One region of the Candidatus Pantoea multigeneris genome, then DNA from elsewhere that is predicted to be linked to it. Evidence: predicted binding sites of a transcription regulator. Region 1 holds the regulator's gene; each other region holds the start of a gene.

Region 1 (6,222 bases):
ATAAGCGCTTAAAAGTCTTGCGTCGCGTGTTCAGTGCCAGCGGTAATAAAACACTGCCGGTGACGCTGGGCAGTTGGGTAGGCGCAGCGACTGAGTACTTGCTGCTCATGAAAGGCGTGAAAACCAACAGCCGCATCAGCAGCATTGAAAGCGGGATTTTGCAGCGTGATATTATCGTGCCTGGGCGTTCAGCCGAAACGCACCATGCGATGATCAACGGTATCCGTACTTTTGTCTCACTGGCGCTGGGCTGCTTCTTCTGGCTTTACACCGGCTGGACTTCAGGCAGCGGCTGCGTCGTGATGATGGGGGTGATCACCGCCCTGGCCATGCGTGTACCTAACCCATTGGGCATGGTCATGGACTTTGTCTACGGCATGATGGTCGCACTGCCGCTGGGAGCGCTCTATTTTATGGTGATCATGCCTGCCACACAGCAAAGCATGTTGTTGCTGTGCATCTCTCTTGGTGTGATGGCCTTTATCAGCGGCATTTTGATTCAGCGACGTCAGGTTGGGACGCTCGGCGCGTTGATTGGCACCATTAATATTTTGGTGCTGGAAAACCCGATGCAGTTTCAGTTTAAGGTGTTCCTCGATAACGCGCTGGGGCAGATCATTGGCTGCTTCCTGTCACTGCTGGTGATCTTGATCATCCGTGATAACTCAAAAGCACGCACCGGACGTAAAATTCTCAACCGCTTTATGTATGCAGCAGTCTCCGCCATGACCACTAATCAGGCCAGACGCCGGGAAAACCATTTACCCGCGCTGTATCAGCAGTTGTTTATGTTGCTCAATCTGTTCCCCGGCGATATTGAAAAATACCGTATTGCCCTGACGCTGGTGATTAGTCATCAACGCTTGCGACGGGCTGAGATCCCGATCAATGCCGATCTCTCGGCTTACCATCGGCAATTACGTAGCACCGCCGATCGGGTTGTTGCAGCAAGCAATGATGAGAAGCGAGCCTATTACTTCCAGCGTTTGCTGCAAGAGCTCAAGGTCTATCAGGAAAAGTTAGTGCAGTATGACGCTCCCACCGGTGTTATCGAACCGGTACACCGCCTGGCTGCAATGCTAGATAAGTACCAGAACACCCTGATTCGTATCTAACGTCTAACCGCCGCAGCAATGCCGGCGGTTTTTTTTACTCTGTCGTTCAGGCAAAAAAAACGACGCCCGGATAAGCGTCGTTTGTTTGGTAACCCCGGTGCTGCAAAAAAGGGCCCCGGCAGGCGGGGCCAAAGGTCGTCAACGGATTGACGAGGAATTACTTATACAGCTCAGCGGTGACATGATAGCTGTCACCGGTGCGTGCTTCGATAACCCTGTACGCACTGGCTTCCTGCGCATTCGCTTTTTCAGAAAGCTGGGCACGGTAGTCCATAGGCGATCCGGCAGTGCCGCTGATAGTGACAGTGCTACCGACAGATTGCAGATTCTGCTCATCAACCTGTTGTTGAGTAACCAGTTGCGCTGCGGAAGCGCCAAAAGTTATCACTGAGAACAGACCGAGAGTGGCGATGCTGGCTTTGATTTTCATTCTTTTTCTCCAGAGTTAAATCAACAACCTGCGGTGTGCATAGCTTCAGGGCGGGTCGTCGAAAGCATGGCTGGCACCGTTATTCGGTGCCATTGGCCATTATTCTTATTTATACAGTTCAGCGGTGTAGTGATAAGTATTGTCACGGTTAGCTTCAATGATGCGGTAGTGGCTAGCACCTTGAGCATCGGCTTTTTGTGACAGCGCCTGACGAATGTTGGTCTGGTCGCCATCAATACCGCTGATGCTAACAGTCTGATTCATTGATTGCAGGCCAGCGGCCTGATCGTTGCTAACCAGTGATGCAGCGTGGGCACCAACAGAAAGCAGTGATGCCAGACCGATGATTGCGATGGTTAATTTGGTTTTCATGGTGTTATCTCCGAAAAAGGTCTTAGTGGCCTGGAGCTATGGCTACGACGGGCCACCGTGGTATGACAGTGAGTTGGCTGAAACTTAGTTATACAGTTCAGCGGTCGCGTGATAGTTGCCGTTGTTATAAGCCTCAATCACACGGTATGCCTTAGCACCTTGTTTATCGGCTTGATGATTCAGCTGCTGGTTGATGTCAGACGGTGCGCCGTCGATACCGCTTACGCTGATGGTGCCTAAAGAGTGCAGGCCCTGCGCCTGGGTGGTATCGATGTTTTGTGCGGCGAAAGCGCCGAATGACAGTGCAGATAACATGCCCACAGCGGCAATAGCAGTTTTAATTTTCATATTCATTTCCTCGTCGTATCTTTTTTTCTTCATATTCGTGTGATTCTCATCACGGAAACAAGTATAGAACTAATAACCTTTGAAATTAATACTCTGCTAATAATGATTGGTTGTTATCCGTTGTCCTTATGCGTCATTTTAATAACGGAAAGTTATAAAAGATGCTTATTGGTGATGGTTGAGAGGGTATTTATATTTAAAAACAAGCACATAGGGTAATTTATCGTTTTGTGCGAAAATGTTTGGTTTATTAAACTACCAAATGATATTGAAGCAGTTATTTAAACTGGTTTATTTGTGCCTAATAGTGAAAAACGACACATAATGATAAAAATGCGAAAGGGTCTAGCGTCAGGATAGGTCTGGCGACAAGCGAAGCGTGTTTTTTAACACTATGATTTTTAAGCTTTAAATGTTTTAGCCAACGTGAGGGGAAAGATAAGAATGTTGCCAGCAGGTTAACCGCTGGCAAAGGCGAGCGGTAGTTAAAGCTCCTGCTCAAACAGGTCGATAACGGCGTCGTGCAACTGCTTAACCGTGAAGGCGCGTGCTGGGGTAATGAAGATGGTGTCATCCCCGGCAATGGTGCCGAGAATACCTTCCGCTTTACCGAGCGAGTCGAGCAGGCGGGCGATCAGCTGTGCGGCCCCTGGGCTGGTGTGAATAACGACTAAAGCGTCGTTATAGTCGATATCCAGCACGAGGTTTTTCAGTGGGCTGGTGGTGGTCGGGACGCCCAGTTCGGCGGGCAGGCAGTAAACCATCTCCATTTTGGCGTTGCGCGTGCGCACCGCACCAAATTTGGTCAACATGCGTGAGACTTTGGACTGATTAATGTTTTCAAAGCCCTCTTCCTGCAGAGCAGCGACAATTTCACCCTGTGAGCTGAATTTTTCCTGTTTCAGCAGTGCCTTAAAGGCTTTGATAAGATCATCTTGTTTGCTTGGATTACGCATAAGTTACCAGGTTAAGGAGTATTAATAAGGCGAGAGCCTGTGCGGCGTTGACATTATTATGCAGTTAAGTGAATTTTTATGCAATTGATGTGTGGCACTTTTGCTATTGCTAAACAGGCGGCCGGGGATAATAGCAAATTAAGCCAGACCTGAGCAAAAGAGGATCGGCTGGCGCACAGCAGGGCGACGATTCTTGTTATATGCTTGATTTGTAGTTTGACGATATCACTGCCGAACCCTGTCTGCGACGTTTGCTGGCAACGGTCATTCAACGGCGGTGCAGGTGGCTAATAACCCGATAAGCTACCGCACAGGCTGTTGTGAAGTTGATTAGGTCACATCAGAGGGTTTTCCGGCTCTTCACTGCTCCACCTTAATAAGGAGTTCAGGATGAAAGTTGCTGTTCTTGGTGCCGCAGGCGGCATAGGTCAAGCACTGGCGCTGCTGTTGAAAACCCAACTTCCCGCTGGATCAGAGCTTACGCTGTACGATATCGCCCCGGTGACACCGGGCGTGGCGGTTGATCTCAGCCATATTCCAACGGCAGTCAAAGTGCAGGGGTTCAGTGGGGAAGATGCCTCCCCTGCTCTTAAAGGCGCTGATGTGGTATTGATCTCAGCGGGTGTTGCACGCAAACCGGGCATGGATCGTGCCGATCTGTTTAACGTGAATGCCGGCATCGTGCGTAATCTGATCGAACAAGTGGCAGAAACGGCCCCGAAAGCACTGATTGCCGTCATCACTAATCCGGTCAATACCACGGTGGCGATTGCGGCCGAGGTACTGAAAAAAGCCGGTGTCTACGATAAAAATCGCCTGTTTGGTGTAACCACGCTTGATGTGATTCGGGCAAAAACCTTTGTGGCGGAGCTTAAGCACAAACCGCTGGAAGCGATTGAAGTGCCTGTTGTGGGTGGCCACTCTGGCGTGACGATTTTACCCCTGTTGTCTCAGGTAGCTGGGGTAACGTTTAGCGACCAGGAAGTGGCAGAGATGACCAGGCGTATCCAGAATGCGGGTACGGAAGTGGTAGAGGCGAAAGCCGGTGGCGGATCGGCAACCCTGTCAATGGGACAAGCGGCGGCTCGACTGGGGTTGGCTCTGGTGCGAGCCCTACAGGGGGAAGAACAGGTGATTGAGTATGCTTATGTTGAAGGCAGCGGTGAGTACGCTCGCTTCTTTGCTCAGCCACTGTTACTCGGTAAGGGCGGTGTCGTGGAACGTAAGCCGATTGGCGCTCTCAGTCAGTTCGAACAGGCGGCATTGGATGGGATGCTAGAGACACTAAAAAAAGACATCAAGCTGGGTGAAGAGTTTGTGAAATAGCCAGGCCTTGAGTGACAACCATCAAAAACGAAAAAACCGCCCGACGGTAAGCCGGGCGGTTTTATTTTGCGGTTACAGACCGCCCGAACGGTAACTGCGCCCCGCAGGCGTGCCATTGCTGGCCGGGATTTTTTTACTGCCGTTTTCCATACGCATCTGGAAAGGCGGGAAGGGCATTTCAATCCCATGCGCTTCAAACCCTTGCAGAATCAACTGATGTAGCTCGTGACGCAGTGGCATACGATGCCCCATCTCAGCCGCATAAATGCGAAGTTCAAACAGTTGGATACCCTGCTGTAAATCCACCAGGAAGACATCCGGCGTCGGGTTGTCCAGCACATAGCTACAGCGGTTAGCCGCCTGGAGAAGCAGGTTGGTCACCTCATCGCTATTAGCATGTGCGGGTGCTGGAATGGTTAATACCACACGTGAAACCGAGTCAGACAGCGTCCAGTTAACAAACTGCTCAGTGATAAATGCCTTGTTCGGCACGATAATCTCTTTGCGGTCCCAGTCGGTGATTGTGGTCGCTCGGGTGTTAATCCGGGTGATGCTGCCCGTTAAGTCACGGATCGTCACGGTATCGCCAATGCGGATCGGTTTCTCAAACAGAATGATCAGACCAGAAATAAAGTTGGCAAAGATCTCCTGTAAACCGAAGCCCAGACCAACGGTCAGACCGGCGACCAGCCATTGCAGTTTTGACCACTCAATGCCCAGCAGAGAGAAGCCCAACAGGCCACCAATCAGCGTCAGTAAGTACTTCGTGATGGTGGTGATGGCGTAGCCTGTGCCAGGGCGTAAGTCGATGTGCTGTAGCAGTGCCAGCTCGAGCAGTGCGGGCATGTTTCGCACCAGCTGTGTGGTAATAAACAGCACGATAATGGCGATTAATACCGAGCCCAGCGTAATAGGCTGGATACTTTCGACGCCCTGAACCGTGGTGCTGACATCCCACAAACGGATGTTCTCGAGGAAGCCGAACGCGGAGTGCAGTTCTGACCACAGGGCAATAACCGAAATCAACGCCAGCAGTGTCAGAATCGACCGTACCAGGCGCAATGACTGCGCACTGATGGCATCCAGATCGACCACCGGTTCTTCATTCTCTATGCTGCCTTCACCGGCGGAAAGGGGCTCTTTCTCCTCTTCACCGCGTGCACGTGTAGCCAGCATTTCGGCACGACGCTGGCGAGCACGATCGAAAGCGAGCCGCCGCCGTTGGATCAACATCCAGCGCCGAATAATGTGATAAATCACCAGGAGCAGGAACCAGATCCCAACCGATGTCTCCAGACGTGCCAGCAACGCCTGAGCGGTCGCCAGATAGCCCAGCGTTGAGGCCAGTGCGGCGACCAGTGGAATCGCAATCATGATGTTCCACAGGATGCGGTTAATGATGTTATCGCCATTGCCCTCTTTATCGAGATAAAGCGGGATGCCTGCACGTTTTAGGCTGACGGTAACAATGCTCAATGCGCCGCAGATCAAGATAAAGCACAGTCGCCCCAGCGTGGCTGAGAACTGGCGATCTTCCAGGTTAGCAAAGGCGATTAACAGCATGATCAGCGGCACGATCAGGCCGATGGTCAGCGAGTAGTAGCGCATTGCACGTGCAACGCGGACTTGTGGCCAACGGAAATGGACAATAAACAGGCCATCGCTACGGGCAAAC
Region 2 (6,222 bases), on a different contig from region 1:
GTATAGCGTGCTTCAACCACCGGGGTGTAATAACCGGTAAATTGCACGTTGCCGTAATTATCCGTTCCTTCCATCTGATAGGCATTAATACCGAACTGACGCAGCTGGCGGGTATCACCGCCGGCAAGCAGCCAGTTTTCTACTGCACTGTAGGTGCCGGTATTGCGGCCAAATAACCCGGTGGCAGCGTACTGAATCTGTCGCACCTGGTCGCTAAAATCTTTGCCATTCACGGGGCGGCCTTTGGCATTCGGCTGATTAACCAGCGCCAGTGGCTGGTCCAGTTTTCCGTCTATATATTGCTGGCCGCGATCGGTAGGCCTGGAGCTACAGCCAGCCAGCAGCGCAATTACAGCGCCAGTAAGTACATACTTCGTCCAGTGTCCTTTCATTGCAATCTCATATAAGAAGGCGTGCCAGCCGCGACGATAGCAAAGGGGCAGTCAGAAAGGAATGCGTCCCTGTTGCTGCCGTGCATGGCAGTATAATTAATAATCAAAAAGCGGCTAAAACCCGCATTTCTCGCTAAATTTACGAATTAACTGGAAAAAAAAGTTGCATCGCCGCGCTCGCAGAGTATAGTGCGCATCCACGGACGCGGGGTGGAGCAGCCTGGTAGCTCGTCGGGCTCATAACCCGAAGGTCGTCGGTTCAAATCCGGCCCCCGCAACCAATAATGTGATGCAGTAAAGAAGTCGTACGGACGCGGGGTGGAGCAGCCTGGTAGCTCGTCGGGCTCATAACCCGAAGGTCGTCGGTTCAAATCCGGCCCCCGCAACCAACAATGTGATGCAGTAAAGTAGTAATACGGACGCGGGGTGGAGCAGCCTGGTAGCTCGTCGGGCTCATAACCCGAAGGTCGTCGGTTCAAATCCGGCCCCCGCAACCAACATTGTTGAGTAACTACCATGCTCAGTAGTTACCTGTGAAGCAGTAAAAGAAGTTTTCGGACGCGGGGTGGAGCAGCCTGGTAGCTCGTCGGGCTCATAACCCGAAGGTCGTCGGTTCAAATCCGGCCCCCGCAACCAATCTTTAAAGCACCTTAACGGGTGTTTTTTTGTTTTTATCTTCCGTAAAACAGCACAGCTTAGCGCTGTGCCAGTGAAACCCCGCTAGCAAAATACTCTTTTATCCCCTGCAAGATCGCTGTTGCCATCTGGTGTTGATAACGCGTGGTGCGTAATCGACGCTCCTCCTCCACGTTACTGATAAACGCCGTTTCCACCAAAATTGAGGGAATGTCCGGTGCTTTGAGTACCGCAAACCCTGCCTGATCCACCGTGCGCTTATGCAGATGGTTAATCTTACCGATATGCTTTAACACCGCGTGACCAAACTTCAGGCTGTCATGGACGGTCTGGCGCTGCACCATATCAAACATCGTATGGTCGAGATAACGGTCGCCGCTCAGACTGACGCCGCCAATCAAATCTGATTCATTCTGCGTCTGTGCCAGAAAACGCGCCGCCGCCGAGGTCGCACCTTTGGTCGAAAGTGCGAATACCGAAGAACCGCGTGCGGCACGGCTGGTGAAAGCATCCGCATGAATCGAGACAAACAGATCGGCACGCTGCGCCCGCGCTTTAGCTACCCGAACCCGTAACGGGATAAACACGTCGTCGCTGCGGGTCATATACGCTTTCATATTCGGCTCGCTGGCAATCAGCTTTCGCAGTTGCAGTCCGATCTTCAGTACGATGTCTTTTTCACGCGTTTTGTATTTGCCGTGTGCACCAGGATCTTCACCGCCATGGCCGGGATCGATCATGATCACCAGCGGCCGATCTCGTCCTGCTTTGCCCGGCAACGGTGGCGGAACCAGAGCCTCTTTCTGCTCCAGCGCCCCCTGGTTATAGTCTTTCAGCAAAGCCAGCAGCGGATCGTCTTCGGTAGCCGCTGCTGACTGCTGCGGATAAAGATCCACCACCAGGCGATGACGAATCCCGGCAACCGGCTGGAGAGTAAACACTTTGGGGTCGACCGGCTTTTTCAGCTCCAGCACAATACGCACCGTGTGGGCATCAAACTGCCCGACTCTGGCCGCCTGAATATAGGGATCATCCACCCGTACCAGCTTATCGACCCCCCGCAGTACCGGATTGAGCTGGCTATTTTCAATATCCACCACCAGCCGATTGGGCCCAGAGAGCATAAACTGCTTGTACTGGAGAGAAACGCTGGATTCCAGCGTTAAACGTGAATAAGTTGATGAAGGCCAGATGCGTACTGCCACAACATGACTACTGGCTGCCAGCCCCAGGGGACTGACACTCAGTAGCCATAATGCGCCGGTATACTTTAAAAACCGGCGTCGGGAGCAGCACTTATCTCTTGCACACATAGTCATCCACTACTGTATTGGGTAAATTTCAGTCATTTGAGAAAAAATGCGTCATCGCTTATTGTCTACAAATGAGTAACAACTTCAGCTAACTCACAGATAATGCAGGCTATTAGTTACTTGTTCACCTAAAAAAAAGTAAATTTTCGTCAACATTGCCCCTTGCAAAATGCGCGATAAAAGAATAAAAATACAAAAATTTCGAATAATCATTCACTGAGGATTTGCCGTGAAGGAACGTAGTACCGAACTGGTTCAGGGCTTTCGCCATACCGTTCCCTATATCAATGCGCATCGGGACAAAACGTTTGTCATCATGCTGAGTGGCGAAGCGATCGAACACGAGAACTTCTCTACCATCATTAATGATATTGGTCTCCTTCACAGCCTTGGTATCCGTCTGGTGGTGGTCTACGGCGCTCGCCCGCAGATCGATGCCAGCATGGCGGATCGTCAGTTGGAACCGGTTTATCACAAACACACGCGCGTCACAGACAGCCAGTCGCTGGAGCTGGTCAAGCAGGCCGCAGGCCGATTGCAGCTGGATATCACGGCACGCCTGTCGATGAGCCTGAATAACACCCCACTTCAGGGCGCACACATTAATGTCGTCAGCGGTAACTTCATTATCTCCCAGCCTTTGGGCGTGGATGATGGCGTTGACTACTGCCACAGTGGCCGCATTCGTCGTATCGATGAAGAGGCGATTCACCGCCAGCTAGATAATGACGCTATCGTCCTGATTGGCCCGGTTGCCGTTTCCGTGACCGGCGAAAGCTTTAATCTGACGTCAGAAGAGATAGCGACCCAGGTCGCGATTAAGCTAAAAGCGGAGAAAATGATCGGCTTCTGCGCCGAACAGGGTGTGACCAATCGGGAAGGACAGATCGTGTCTGAGCTGTTCCCTAACGAAGCACAGCAGCGCATTGATGAGATGGAAGGTGAAGGCGATTACCTCTCTGAGCCCGTCCGCTTCCTGCGCGGCGCCGTTAAGGCCTGCCGCAGTGGTGTACGTCGTAGCCATCTGATCAGCTATCAGGAAGATGGCACGCTGATTCAGGAGCTGTTCTCACGCGATGGCATCGGCACCCAGATTGTCATGGAGTCGGCGGAACAGATTCGCCGTGCCACCATCAACGATATTGGCGGAATCCTTGAGCTGATCCGCCCACTGGAGCAACAGGGTATCCTGGTGCGCCGTTCACGTGAGCAGTTGGAGATGGAGATCGACAAGTTCACCATCATTGAGCGCGATAATCTAACCATTGCTTGCGCTGCGCTCTATCCATTCCCGGAAGAGAAGATTGGCGAGATGGCCTGCGTGGCGGTTCATCCTGACTATCGTAGCTCCTCCCGTGGCGAACTGCTGCTTCAGCGCGTGGCGCTACAGGCGAAACAGATGGGGCTGAGAAAGCTGTTTGTGTTAACCACACGCAGTATTCACTGGTTCCAGGAGCGTGGCTTCACGCCGGTTGAAATTGAGTCTCTGCCGGAGAGCAAAAAGAAAATGTATAACTATCAGCGCCGGTCCAAAGTGCTGATGGCAGATCTGACCTGATTAGCATGCAGTAGCTGTACGGCCGGCACTCAGGCCATGTGTACCCGTGACTGCTCAAGGCATCAATGAAAAATGCCCCTCACTGTTGAGGGGCTTTTTTTGTGCTCTGTTTACTGCACTCCGCTCTGCAACGGTAGAGACTTTTGCAGATTCGTCACCGACTGCCAGGTTTTCCACCCCGGCTGATGCGCATACTCGGTGGTGGATGCATTGCCAGAGATTTGCGATGTTATCGCCATCCCCTCTTGTTTCATCACCGCCTGATTAAAGAAGTTAGCCAGGGAAACCGGCGTCAGCTTCTCGATTTGCGCAATCACTTTCTGCCGGGTATCAAACTGGTAGTTCTGACGAGTGAAGTCGCGACTGTAGCGCCCCGCTTCTTCATCCAGGGTTTGCGGCCGCTGGCTCAGGTCGTTAATCATCGCCTGCTGGTACTGTGCAAAGTCGCTCTGCTTCATCTCGCGCAGACGTTTTTCTGCCTGCGGATAGAAAGCCTGATAGCGTTTCAGCAGATAGGCCGGTTGCTGCGTATTACTTTGCAACAGGAAACCAATCCCCCACTGTCTGCCTACTGGCATCTGGAAAGCAAAAACGGCATAACCTAACTGTTCCTGAGTACGTAACTGGCTGTAGAACCACGGCTGAACAATCTGGCTTAACAGGGTACTGTTGGCCATACTCTGGTATTCACTGTAGCCCAGCGGAATGTACAGTGCCGCCAGCGCGGAGTCCGTGCTACTGCCTGCTTTCTCCAGATTGGCTTTTACCGGATGTTTAAACGCCACGTACCGACTGTGCCAGTTCGCGTCTTGCTGGATCGCCAACTGTTGCGTCAGCGAGTGGCCGAGTTTTTCGACCTCTGCGGCACTGAGATTTCCCACCACCATCATTTCCGGCGTGGCATCACGGAGTAGGCTGTCACGGTAGGCCATAACCTGTTGCAGGGTCATGCTTTTTACCAGCTGACGCCGCGTATCACGTTGGGTATAGGGCACCTGAGAAACCAGTTGCAGCGGTTCAACCGCTTGTTCGTAGGCTTTGCCTTTGTCGGCGGCAGCCAACCGCTCCAGATACCAGGACTTAGCCTGCTCAAGCTGCGTTTCATTCGGCGTAAAGCTGGCATAGCCTTCAATCAGTTTCTGGAACAGCGCAGGTAAGCGCTGCGTAAAGCCACTGGCATTAAACACCAACCCTTCATCTTCGCTGGTCGAGAAGCTAATCCCTCCCACCGAGGCCTGAGAGCTAAGCTGGTCCAGCGCCAAGCCCGACAAATAGTCATTCAGCCCAAACAGCACCTGCTGTTGTGCATCACTGATAGCCCCTTTGTTACGCAGGGCCAGCGTAATAGTTGCTTTGGGTTCACTGGCATAATACTGACTTGGCATCCAGTAGAGCCGGATAGGATCGTTGCTTTTCAGCCGTTCAGGGTGGGCATATTTTTTGCCGTCCTGTGGAATCAGGCTGAAATCGTCCGGGATATAGGGATTCAGCTCCGGCAAAGAGAGAGTGATTTGGCTGGCACGCTGCTGCCAGTCGGTAAAGGTGGCAGCGGAAATACGGTCAACCTCATACGGCGCATGAACAAAATAGGCCTCTTTGTTGTGCGGTTCATCCGGGCTGATGTACCAGAGACGCACGTTCTGCGGCGTCAGTTCCGCCAGGCGACTCTGAATAGCCGCGGGGTCCCACTGGTCTGCCAAGTAGGGAGCATCGAGGGTGTGGGCGATTGGCGTACGAAGCATGGTATCTGCCAGCCACGAAATATAGTCCATATCGCGCGTAATAGAGGGATAGCGGAAATCCAGCGCCAGCACATGGGAAACTTCATCAAAATAGTGCCGGTCAATCCCCTGCTGCTGTAACAGATGCAGGTAGCTGAAAATGGCCGCCACCACTTCATCCCGTTGCGCCAGACCTTTATCCGTCAACGAAACCGAGATAGCAAACACACCGCTGCTGCGGTTGGTCATCGGATCGGCACCGGCATTGATACCATCCGCCAGTCCCTGCTTTTGCAGCCAGTCTGACAGCGTATTTTTACTGCGATTACCAATCAGGTAGCTAATCAGCGTATCGGTTTTACTGCGGAAACGGTCGCTGTCATTCGCAATACGAAACTCCAGTCGTAGCTGCTTACGCGGCTGGGCTGGCACATAGTGAATGATGATGCCTTTCTGCGCATCGGTCACCACTGGCACGGTAATCGCAGGCACGGTGGCATTGTGATTAGGCACACGACCAAAGGTTTGTACCGCAATGGCGGCCATTTCTGGCAGTGGCATGTTACTGTAAATCACCGCTTTCATCAGGTTGGCGGAGTAGT
Region 3 (6,222 bases), on a different contig from region 1:
TGCTCTGGATTGGCACGTACTTCCGCCAGCAGCGCATTCAATGCAGCTTCCAACTGCTGCTGCTCATCACTGCTGAGCACGTTGACCGTTACCAACGCTTTTGACCAGGCAACGGAACCGATGATGTCCTGCTCCGCCAGGCGATAGTCAAAGCGCAGCGAGTCGTTGAACTGTTTGAACCGTTGGTCTGCTGCCTGAGAAAAACGTCCGCCCCAAAGTGCCATCTGAATGCTCCTGAATATCTGTTAAACAAAGGGCGGCTAACGCCGCCCTTGCAAAATGTGTCGCTTGCTGCGGTATTACTTTTTCTGCTCGTTCAACGCACGGATACGTGAAGAGAGCGAGAACAGGCGGATGAAACCGCCCGCGTGACGGTGATCGTACACTTCGTCTTCGCCGAAGGTCGCGAACTCTTCCGAGTACAGGCTGTTAGCAGAGGTTTTCTGCGTAGCGATCGCCTGACCTTTGTACAGTTGCAGTACCACTTCACCGTTCACTTCTTCTGCCAGTGATTCAGCTGCAGCCTGGATAGATTTACGCAGTGGTGCGAACCAACGGCCATCGTATACCACGTAAGCCATTTCATGGCCCAGCTGCTCACGCCATTTGAAGCTGTCACGATCCAGAACCAGCTGCTCAACCGCACGCAGTGCATTTACCATGATGGTGCCGCCAGGGGTTTCGTAGCAGCCACGAGATTTGATCCCAACCAGACGGTTTTCTACGATATCGATACGGCCAACACCGTGCTTAGCACCCAGCACGTTCAGTTTTTCCAGGCACTGGAATGGGCTCAGCTTCTCGCCGTTAACTGCAACCACACGACCTTTCTCAACGGTCACGGTGACATTTTCAGGCTGATCTGGTGCATCCAGGGGATCAACGGTCCACACCCAGCAATCTTTGGTCGGTGCGTTTGCTGGGCTTTCCAGTACGCCGCCTTCGGTAGAGATATGCCACGCGTTTTCATCACGGCTGTAGATTTTTTCCAGTGAAGCGGTGGTTGGGATGTTACGGACTTTCAGGTAGTCCAGCAGCGCTTCACGTGAACGCAGATCCCACTCACGCCATGGCGCAACCACTTTCAGCTGTGGTGCCAGTGCGGTGTAGGTGGTTTCGAAACGCACCTGATCGTTACCTTTACCGGTTGCACCGTGGCACAGCGCATCTGCGCCGACTTTCAACGCCAGCTCAACCTGCGCTTTAGCGATGATTGGACGTGCCATTGAAGTACCCAGCAAATAAGTGCCTTCGTACAGCGCACCTGTTTGCAGAACAGGGTAGATGTAATCACTGATGAATTCTTCGCGCAGATCAACAACGTGGCACTCAGAAGCCCCTGACTGCAGCGCTTTTTTCTCAACGCCTTCCAGATCAGCAGGGTCCTGGCCAATGTTGGCGACGAAAGCGACCACTTCACAGCCGCCGTAGTTCTCTTTCAGCCATGGAATGATGGCGGAAGTATCCAGGCCACCGGAGTAAGCCAGAACGATTTTTTTGATGTTTTGCGTTGCCATTTGGTCGTAATCCTTGAATCAGAGTCGTTTAAGCGAAAATCCGGGTGCCAATCGAGACACCATTGAACAGCTCAGGGAGTTGTTCAGCATGACGCCAGCTAGCGATATCTACCGGGCGTCCCAGAGTACGTGCTGCATCAAGCGCCGCACGTACTTTCACAATCATACCGTCAGTGATCACACCGTCAGCGATCAACTGTTCGGCTTTTTCTGCCGTCATTTCAGCCATGCGCTGACGGTTGCCATCCAGAATACCACTGACATCCGACAGCAGCACCAGGTCTGCACCCAGCGTTGAAGCCAGCGCGGTCGCGGCCTGATCGGCATTCACATTCATCAGTTCGCCTTCGGCGGTAATGCCGATAGAGCTGACAATCGGCATATAGCCGGCGTCCAGTAGCGTATGCAGCAACGCTGGGTTACCCGGCGTTGCCTGCCCTACGTGGCCAAGTTCAGGGTCGAATTGCGTGACATTCACCAACCCGGCATCACCCAGGCACAGGCCAACAGCGCGCAGGGCGTATTTGTTCGCCCAGGCAAGCAGCGTTTTGTTAGCCGTTCCTGCCAGTGCGCCAGTAATAATGTCGATTTGGTCGGCTGGCGTGACCCGCAGACCGTTTTTCTTCTGTACCGGCAGCGCCAGCTTTTTCATTAGCTCGTCAACCAGACAGCCGCCGCCGTGCACAATAATCAACGGGCGTTGATGGGCTGAACGATAGGCGACCAGGGCTTCAAACAGACGCGCCAGCGCCTCTTCGCTATCCAGCAGCACGCCGCCGAGTTTAATAATTAATGGATTGCTCATGACCTTTCCGCCGCTCAAATCAGTGACTGGGTTTCAGGGAAACCGAAACGGATATTCAGGCACTGCACGGCTTGCGATGCTGCACCTTTCAGCAGGTTGTCTTCTGCTGCGACCACAATCAGATGTTCGCCCTGCACGGCAAAGCCAATGTCGCAGTACGGCAGGCCAACCACGGCTTTCAGCGCGGGCACACCTTCTTCATAAACACGCACCAGCGGTTTATCGTTATAGGCGTTATGGAACGCCTGCGCCACATCTTCACGCGTTACGCCAGGATTCAGACGGCAGGTCGTGGTCGCCAGAATACCGCGCGGGAAGTTGCCCAGATGCGGTGTGAAAATCACTGGCGTGCCCAAATGCACGGCAATTTCAGGCTGGTGACGGTGATTAAACAGGCCATAAGCTTGCAGGCTCACTTCACACAGGCTGGTGTTGAGGTTGGCTTTACGTCCAGCACCGCTCACGCCGCTGGTGGCGTTAATCACTGGCCACTGCGCTTCGTTGATCAGACCGGCGTCAAGCAGCGGCTTGAGTGACAGTTGAGCTGCGGTAGGATAGCAACCCGGTACAGCCACTAATTGTGCCTGCGCGATGGCTTCACGGTTCCACTCAGCCAGACCATAAACAGCCTTATCTAGCCAGTCAGCGTGCTGGTGTGGGAAGCCGTAATATTGGGTGTAAAAAGCGCCATCATTGACACGGAATGCGCCTGACAGGTCGAACACCACGCAACCGGCTTTCAGGAACTCAGGAGCCAAATCGTGACTCACTTCGTGCGCGGTAGCGAGGAACACTACATCCACTTTATCTGCCCATTCAGCGGCATTGCTCAGCGGCTGCAGTGGCAGATCGATCACGCCCTTAAGCTGCGGATGAAGATCGGAAAGACGTTTTCCTGCATCCGGGCTTTGCGCGGAAACCGCCAGAGCGGTTATGTTCATATGTGGATGGCGATTGAGGAAAGTGGCAAGCTCTACGCCAGCATAGCCACTGGCACCAACGATCAGCGTATTCAACATCAGGCTGTATACCTTTTTACAGTCACACATTCCGGGTCGCGGCCTTGCCCCGTTGCCCACCATGTCGTTTGCAGCAAATTTGGGTTCACATGCATACGACGTTAATGTATTTTTATTCACTATTAATGCATGAATATTGATACATCCTAACTCAAGGACCGTCAACAGTGAAGACAAAATTACCGCCTTTTATCGAACTGTACCGCCAGTTGATCGCTACCCCGTCGATCAGTGCGACTGAAAGCGCGTTGGATCAGAGTAATGAAACTTTAATCAGTTTGCTGGCAGGCTGGTTCCGCGATCTGGGCTTCCAGGTTGAAGTACAGCCCGTGCCAGGAACGCGTCGTAAATTTAACATGCTGGCACGCAGTGGCGATGGCGCAGGCGGACTGCTGCTAGCCGGTCATACTGACACAGTTCCTTTCGATGACGGGCGCTGGACGCGCGATCCGTTCACCCTGACCGAACATGACAATAAACTCTATGGTCTGGGCACCGCAGATATGAAGGGCTTTTTTGCCTTTATTCTCGACGCGCTGCGTGATGTCGATGTGACAACACTGAAAAAACCGCTCTACATTCTGGCGACTGCCGATGAAGAAACCACCATGGCCGGTGCGCAGTATTTCGCGGAAAGTACGCATATCCGTCCCGACTGCGCCATCATTGGTGAGCCAACGTCACTCAAGCCGGTGCGAGCACACAAAGGTCACCTCTCGAATGCGATTCGCATTGAAGGACATTCCGGTCACTCCAGCGATCCGGCGCGTGGCGTTAATGCCATTGAGCTGATGCATGAAGCTATCGGCCACCTGATGGGGCTGCGCAACACGCTGAAAGAGCGCTATCACCACGCCGATTTCGCCATTCCCTATCCCACCATGAACTTTGGCCGCATCAGCGGCGGTGATGCAGTCAACCGTATCTGTGCATGCTGCGAACTGCATATGGACATCCGTCCGCTGCCAGGGCTGACGCTGGACGATCTGGATGGATTGCTGAATGAAGCGCTGGCACCGGTGAGCGAGCGCTGGCCTGGGCGTCTGACGGTGGGAGCCATGCATCCCCCTATCCCTGGCTATGAGTGTCCGAAGAATCATGAACTGGTGAAGGTGGTGGAAAAACTGCTGGGTGTTGAGACGGAAGTAGTGAACTACTGCACTGAAGCGCCATTTATTCAGCAGTTATGCCCAACGCTGGTACTGGGGCCGGGATCGATCAACCAGGCGCACCAGCCAGATGAATTTATCGATACCGCATTTATCAAGCCCACACGCGAACTCATTTCTCAAGTGGTACACCATTTCTGCCACTGTTAAGCAATAAATCGGGCATTTTGCTGATAATTCAGCAAAATGCCCCAGCAATTCCCTTTGACGGGTGATAAGAATAACTTATCTCGCTTCCCTCCAGTTAAATTCCATGAATTTCCGTTATTTAGCGACACGTTTATGTCAGTTTAAGTCAATTGACGAATCCATGATTACGTGGCTAGATAAAAGACGATGTTATGTCCACGTGATCTTATTCACAGATTTTCGGGCATATGTGGTGGTGTTTATTTAGACGATAAGGTTAACAGGGTCCAATGAACGAACAATATTCCGCAATGCGTAGTAACGTCAGTATGCTCGGCAAATTGCTCGGGGATACCATCAAGGATGCTTTAGGAGAGAACATCCTCGAGCGGGTAGAAACTATCCGTAAACTCTCGAAGTCATCCCGTGCCGGAAATGACGCTCATCGCCAGGAACTGTTGACCACACTGCAAAATCTGTCTAATGAGGAGCTACTGCCTGTTGCTCGCGCATTCAGCCAGTTCCTCAATCTGACCAACGTTGCTGAGCAGTATCAAACCATTTCCCGCAGCGGCGATGGCGCAAACCACCCTGAACTGCTGAAAAAGACCTTCGAAAACCTGAAACAGCAGGGCAACATCAGCGAGTCAGCGATCCGCGAAGCGATTGAATCGCTGTCGCTGGAACTGGTACTGACTGCGCACCCAACCGAAATCACCCGCCGTACGCTGATTCACAAACTGGTCGAAGTAAATAGCTGCCTGAAGCAGCTCGATCACAGCGACGTGTCCGAATACGAATACAACCAGATTATGCGCCGCCTGCGCCAGCTGGTGGCTCAGGCATGGCACACGGATGAGATCCGTAAATATCGCCCGACCCCGATCGACGAAGCTAAATGGGGCTTTGCCGTGGTTGAAAACAGCCTGTGGGAAGGCGTGCCAGCTTTCCTGCGCGAACTGAACGAACAGGTTGAAGAAACCTTTGGCATCAAGCTGCCAGTGGACTTCGTGCCGGTGAAATTCACTTCATGGATGGGCGGTGACCGTGATGGCAACCCAAACGTTGTGGCCAGCGTAACGCGTCATGCACTGCAACTGGGGCGCTGGAAAGCCGCCGACCTGTTCCTGCGCGATATCGCCGTCCTGATTTCCGAACTCTCGATGTCCGAATGTACTCCGGAAGTGCTGGAGTTAAGTGGCGATCCAGAAGCGATTGAGCCTTATCGTGTGATTCTGAAGCGTCTGCGCAGCCAGTTAATGAGCACCCAGGCCTACCTGGAGCGCCGCCTGAAAGGTGAGCGCCTGCCGCGTCCAGCAGACCTGCTGATCACCAACGAACAGCTCTGGCAGCCGCTGTATACCATTTATCAGTCACTGCAAAAGTGCGATATGGGGATCATCGCCAATGGCCAACTGCTGGATACGTTGCGCCGCGTGAAGTGTTTTGGTGTTCCGCTGGTCCGTATCGATATTCGCCAGGAGAGCACACGTCATACCCAGGCGATTGCCGAAATTACCCGCTATCTGGGCCTGGGCGATTATGAAAGCTGGTCTGAAGCAGACAAACAAGCCTTCCTGATC

The links. Region 1 encodes ArgR, which controls arginine synthesis, uptake and breakdown. Its sites were predicted from a motif close to ANTGAATAAAAATACANT; they were not measured.
Region 2: the regulator ArgR is predicted to act here: its motif matches at 2,521-2,538, upstream of argA (amino-acid N-acetyltransferase).
Region 3: the regulator ArgR is predicted to act here: its motif matches at 3,445-3,462, upstream of argC (N-acetyl-gamma-glutamyl-phosphate reductase).

What each region holds. Positions count from the first base shown of each region.
Region 1 covers NZ_VWXF01000002.1:436,380-442,601, reverse strand. The annotation lists gene aaeB (p-hydroxybenzoic acid efflux pump subunit AaeB) at 1-1,115, shown strand, start outside; gene yhcN (peroxide/acid stress response protein YhcN) at 1,273-1,545, opposite strand; gene F3J40_RS07490 (YdgH/BhsA/McbA-like domain containing protein) at 1,651-1,917, opposite strand; gene yhcN (peroxide/acid stress response protein YhcN) at 2,002-2,265, opposite strand; gene argR (transcriptional regulator ArgR) at 2,751-3,221, opposite strand; gene mdh (malate dehydrogenase) at 3,612-4,547, shown strand; gene mscM (miniconductance mechanosensitive channel MscM) at 4,620-6,222, opposite strand, start outside.
Region 2 covers NZ_VWXF01000007.1:147,754-153,975, reverse strand. The annotation lists gene mltA (murein transglycosylase A) at 1-392, opposite strand, end outside; tRNA gene F3J40_RS16720 (tRNA-Met) at 597-673, shown strand; tRNA gene F3J40_RS16715 (tRNA-Met) at 705-781, shown strand; tRNA gene F3J40_RS16710 (tRNA-Met) at 813-889, shown strand; tRNA gene F3J40_RS16705 (tRNA-Met) at 952-1,028, shown strand; gene amiC (N-acetylmuramoyl-L-alanine amidase AmiC) at 1,088-2,341, opposite strand; gene argA (amino-acid N-acetyltransferase) at 2,571-3,899, shown strand; gene ptrA (pitrilysin) at 4,010-6,222, opposite strand, start outside.
Region 3 covers NZ_VWXF01000012.1:111,807-118,028, reverse strand. The annotation lists gene argH (argininosuccinate lyase) at 1-224, opposite strand, end outside; gene F3J40_RS21560 (argininosuccinate synthase) at 300-1,517, opposite strand; gene argB (acetylglutamate kinase) at 1,546-2,322, opposite strand; gene argC (N-acetyl-gamma-glutamyl-phosphate reductase) at 2,337-3,341, opposite strand; gene argE (acetylornithine deacetylase) at 3,509-4,660, shown strand; gene ppc (phosphoenolpyruvate carboxylase) at 4,930-6,222, shown strand, end outside.